DNA from 2 places in the Paraclostridium sp. genome. Region 2 is predicted to be linked to the other one. Evidence: a T-box and tRNA genes for the amino acid it is inferred to sense, from the RefSeq annotation. Region 2 holds a T-box; the other holds one or more tRNA genes.
The links. The T-box of region 2 lies ahead of asnS (asparagine--tRNA ligase). A T-box ahead of a tRNA ligase gene usually reads a tRNA of that ligase, here a tRNA-Asn.

Region 1: it has a tRNA-Asn gene. The T-box ahead of asnS (asparagine--tRNA ligase) is inferred to sense a tRNA for this amino acid. The anticodon was not compared.

The regions. Positions count from the first base shown of each region.
Region 1 covers NZ_JBOFKN010000157.1:72,958-75,218, forward strand. The annotation lists gene ACRCYC_RS11910 (voltage-gated chloride channel family protein) at 1-332, opposite strand, end outside; gene ACRCYC_RS11915 (4Fe-4S binding protein) at 425-1,003, opposite strand; gene ACRCYC_RS11920 (4Fe-4S binding protein) at 1,005-1,205, opposite strand; tRNA gene ACRCYC_RS11925 (tRNA-Thr) at 1,350-1,424, opposite strand; tRNA gene ACRCYC_RS11930 (tRNA-Asn) at 1,431-1,506, opposite strand; tRNA gene ACRCYC_RS11935 (tRNA-Cys) at 1,515-1,588, opposite strand; gene ACRCYC_RS11940 (lysostaphin resistance A-like protein) at 1,700-2,261, opposite strand, start outside.
Region 2 covers NZ_JBOFKN010000081.1:22,213-24,473, reverse strand. The annotation lists gene asnS (asparagine--tRNA ligase) at 1-1,285, opposite strand, end outside; T-box leader at 1,343-1,576, opposite strand; gene ACRCYC_RS05630 (hypothetical protein) at 1,715-2,110, shown strand.

The DNA.
Region 1 (2,261 bases), on a different contig from region 2:
AACACTAAAGGCGCCATTCTAAATGGAATATGCCCTTCACCTTCATTAATTCTTTCTATTATTAAGTTATTTCCTTTTGCTGAATCTTTTCCATACCTAGAGTATAAATAACTTACAAGAGCTCCACCTAATGGCAATAAAAATAATAGCCATGGATTTGCTTCTCTTGTACTAGTCGCCCATTGCAAACTTTTTAGAAAAAAAGATATAACAATCCCTACTACTACACCTGATATAGAAGCAAATAATAGCCATCTTAAAAATACCTTAGATATAAATGCACTTTCTTTTATATGTACTTTTAACTCATTCAACGTTGTCACCTCATTCATATTTTGTCCTCTTATACGTTCATATACTCACCATCTTACTACTCTTATTTTTAAAATTCAAGTATTTCATCATAACCTACCAATTGAAATCTTTATTCTCTATATTTAACTTTAGAAATCATCTGTGTCATCGTACCCATAGGACAGTAAACACACCATGACCTCGGCTTGTATACAAGCATCGTTATAATCCCTAATATAGTTGACGTTATCATAATACTAAAAAATCCAAATGCAAACTGTGATATCCAAGGAGTAACTTTGATCAATTCATTATAATTCCAAGGCATTTTAAATGTCCAAAGTATCGTTAAAACTTCTTTTAAATCATTAGTTCCTTTAAATACTAAATACGTATTTAATACCATATTAAGAAACATAGTTAAGAAAAATATTAAAAATCCATATCTAAATGTTTTACTTTTTAAAAATTTTGGCATGTCTTTATATCTAGATAGCTTCATTTTATTCCCCATTAAATCTAATAATTGACCTCTTCCACAATAGTTATTACAGTAAGTTTTACCTCCCCCACTCATAGATATAATTAGTGGAACTAAGAAACAAATCATTCCTAGCCATGCAAATAATATATTAAACATTCCTAAAAATAAATACATTGCACTTAATATCCACATATAATCTTTAATTTTTTTTATATTTTTTTTCATATTAATCACCTACCTCTATTTTTTTTATCTCTATAACTGATGCAGGACAGGAATTAGCACATCTTCCACACCCAACACACTTTTCTTCATTTATTTTTGCGAAAACACCCTGTTCTATATGTATAATTTCAAGAGGACATACTTTAACACAACTTCCACAAGCTACACAATATTCTTTATCTATGATTGCTTTCTTTTTCATTTTTTTCATTTAATCACTCCTGTTTTTTAATATATGTATATTATAATTATTATGCGTTTTTATTTCTGTGATAATATCACATATTCTAATACAATTTTTTTATACATAAAAAAAGTAGACTACTTTCAATAGTCTACTTTTTATTGGAGCTAGTGATAGGAATCGAACCTACAACCTGCTGATTACAAGTCAGCTGCTCTACCGTTGAGCCACACTAGCATAAATTGGCGGGAATAACAGGACTCGAACCTGTGACCCATTGATTAACAGTCAATTGCTCTACCAACTGAGCCATATTCCCATATATATTGGAGGCGACACCCAGATTCGAACTGGGGATCAAGGAGTTGCAGTCCACTGCCTTACCACTTGGCTATGTCGCCTTATACTTACTCTATAATTATATTATTTTTTTAGCATTTTGTTAAGTATTTTTTTAAATTTTTCAATATTTTTCATCGACATTTTTTTCTTCTATTAATAATAATTTTAATTTAAAGTTTTAAGTTAATTTTAATATGTCCAATCCCCCTATTAATTAAATAACTACCTACTATCAAGTATACTATATTTAAAACTATCCCTTCTGGAATCGGCATTATAACTAAAAAATTATTTATAAAATGTCCAATTATACATAACTTGATAGATTTTGTATAGTAATATATTAACCCTAATATAATTGCACCCCCAAATGCAGTTATACCTTGAACTAAATTAAAATGCATAAAAGCAAATATAGCAGATGAATATATAATTGCTTTTAAATGTCTCTTTTCATATTTATTCAATAACCATTTTAATAAAACTCCTCTGAATAATAACTCTTCTACTATAGGCCCTATTATAACTATCTGTGTGAATATAATTAAAATTCCTAAAAAACCACCTTCACTTAAATACCTAGTTATAAACGAACTTTCAAATTTATTTATTGTACTTATATGAGCACATAAATTCAAAATATTAATAAATACACATTTCATTAGTATATAACCTATAATCATATAAATCGAATTTATTAGATAGTATTTTTTAGAATACACTTTATCATCT
Region 2 (2,261 bases):
CTGTTCCGAACTTTCTAAGTTCTAAATACCACCAGTAATCCTCTTCATTAAGATTCATTTCTTTTATTCTATCTAATAATACATCATGTCTTTCTTCTCTTTGAGAACCACCAACGATTTCTCCAACACCTGGAACTAAAAGATCCATAGCTCTAACAGTTTTTCCATCTTCATTCATTCTCATATAGAATGCTTTTATATCTTTTGGATAATCAGTAACAAATACTGGAGCCTTAAATACTTGCTCTGTTAAGTATCTTTCATGTTCTGTTTGAAGATCATCTCCCCATTTAACTGGATAATCAAACTCATGTCCTGATTCTTGTAATAATTCAACAGCTTTAGTATATGTTAATCTAGTAAATTCAGAGTTTACTACATTGTTTAATCTTTCTAATAATCCTTTATCTATGAAACTATTAAAGAATTCCATTTCTTCTGGAGCATTTTCCATAACATAGTTTATAACATATTTTATCATATCTTCTGCAAGTTCCATGTTATCTTCTAAGTCTGCAAATACTATTTCAGGTTCGATCATCCAAAATTCTGATGCATGTCTTTGTGTAAATGAATTTTCAGCTCTAAAAGTAGGTCCAAATGTATAAACATTTCTAAATGCAAGAGCCATTATTTCAGCGTTTAACTGACCACTAACTGTTAAGTTAGCTTCTTTTCCAAAGAAATCTTTTGTATAATCTATAGCCCCGTCTTCATTCTTAGGTATATCATTTAAATCCATAGTTGTTATTCTAAACATTTCTCCTGCACCTTCACAGTCACTACCAGTTATTATTGGAGAATGTGAATATACAAAGTTTCTTTCTTGGAAGAACTTATGTATAGCATATGCTGCTAAACTTCTTACTCTAAATACAGCAGAGAAAGTATTACTTCTTGGTCTTAAGTGAGCTATAGTTCTTAAATATTCTAATGTATGTCTTTTCTTTTGAAGTGGATATGAACTATCTGATTCACCTTCTAATACTATTTTACTTGCATGTATTTCTACAGGTTGTTTAGCACCTTCTGTAGCTACTAATTCACCTTCTACTAGTATAGATGAACTTATTGGAAGCTTAGTTATTTCTTTAAAGTTTTCTAGTTTGTCTTCAGATATTACAACTTGCATATTTTTAAAGAAACTTCCATCATTTAATTCTATAAACCCGAAGTTTTTAGATGCTCTAGATGTTCTTATCCATCCAGCTACTTTTACAGTTTTTCCGATATGCTCTTCTTTGTTTCTGTAAAGCTCTTTAATTTCTATAAATTCTCTTTGCATTTTGTATCCTCCTATAAATTTTAAATTTAAATATAAAAAAAGCCCTTCATTCCCATATAAAGGGACGAAAGACTATTACTATCGCGGTACCACCCTAATTGCCAAATTTGGCCTCTTAGCTAAGCATTGCTTAATGATCTATAACGGGATCTTCCGTCTAAGCCTACTATATATAATATTTCGGTTAGAGACTCCGAGATGTTCTTCAGTATAAACCTCGTGTTGAGCTTTCACCATCCTCAATTCGCTGTGCCTACATTTTATACTTACTCTTCTCTTCACTGTCTTTATTTTTGTATTATTTGAATTATTTAATAAAATTATACCAACTTATATTTTTTAAGTCAACGTTTTATTTTATAAATTTAATTTAATAAATATGTTTAACATATATATATTTATCAATACTCCTTAATAGGAGGTGATTAATTGAAATATTTATTAATATTTATATTAACATTATTTTTTATAAGTCCGAATATTAGTGACTGTACTTCTTTTTCTCAAGTTATTAAATCAGGTATTTATAATTATATAACTTGTTTGGATAAATCGTTTAATTACTTAAATGAAAACGTGCCTGCATTTAATCAAATCACTAAAATTCCATATATTAAAACTTATGAAGAAATAATGAGTAATAGATACTTTGTTAAGCATTTTGTTAAACAAGGTCAAACACTTGATGATATAATTAAAACTTACAATAAGGATATAGAAAATATAGAAAAATTTAGAAAGGTTGTTCACAGAAAAAACCCTAATGTAATATCAAGAGATTATAATTTAAAATCAGGTGAATATATACTGGTTCCAAGTGAGTAATAATTAGACTGTCACATGAATAATTTTTAATTATTATGTGACAGTTTTTTAAGTTATTTTTACTAATTTGTACTTTTTCCATTAAACCCAAAATGGCATAAAAAATCTTGATATTGAATTTTTTCTCACATTTTAAAATTAAGACCTCTAT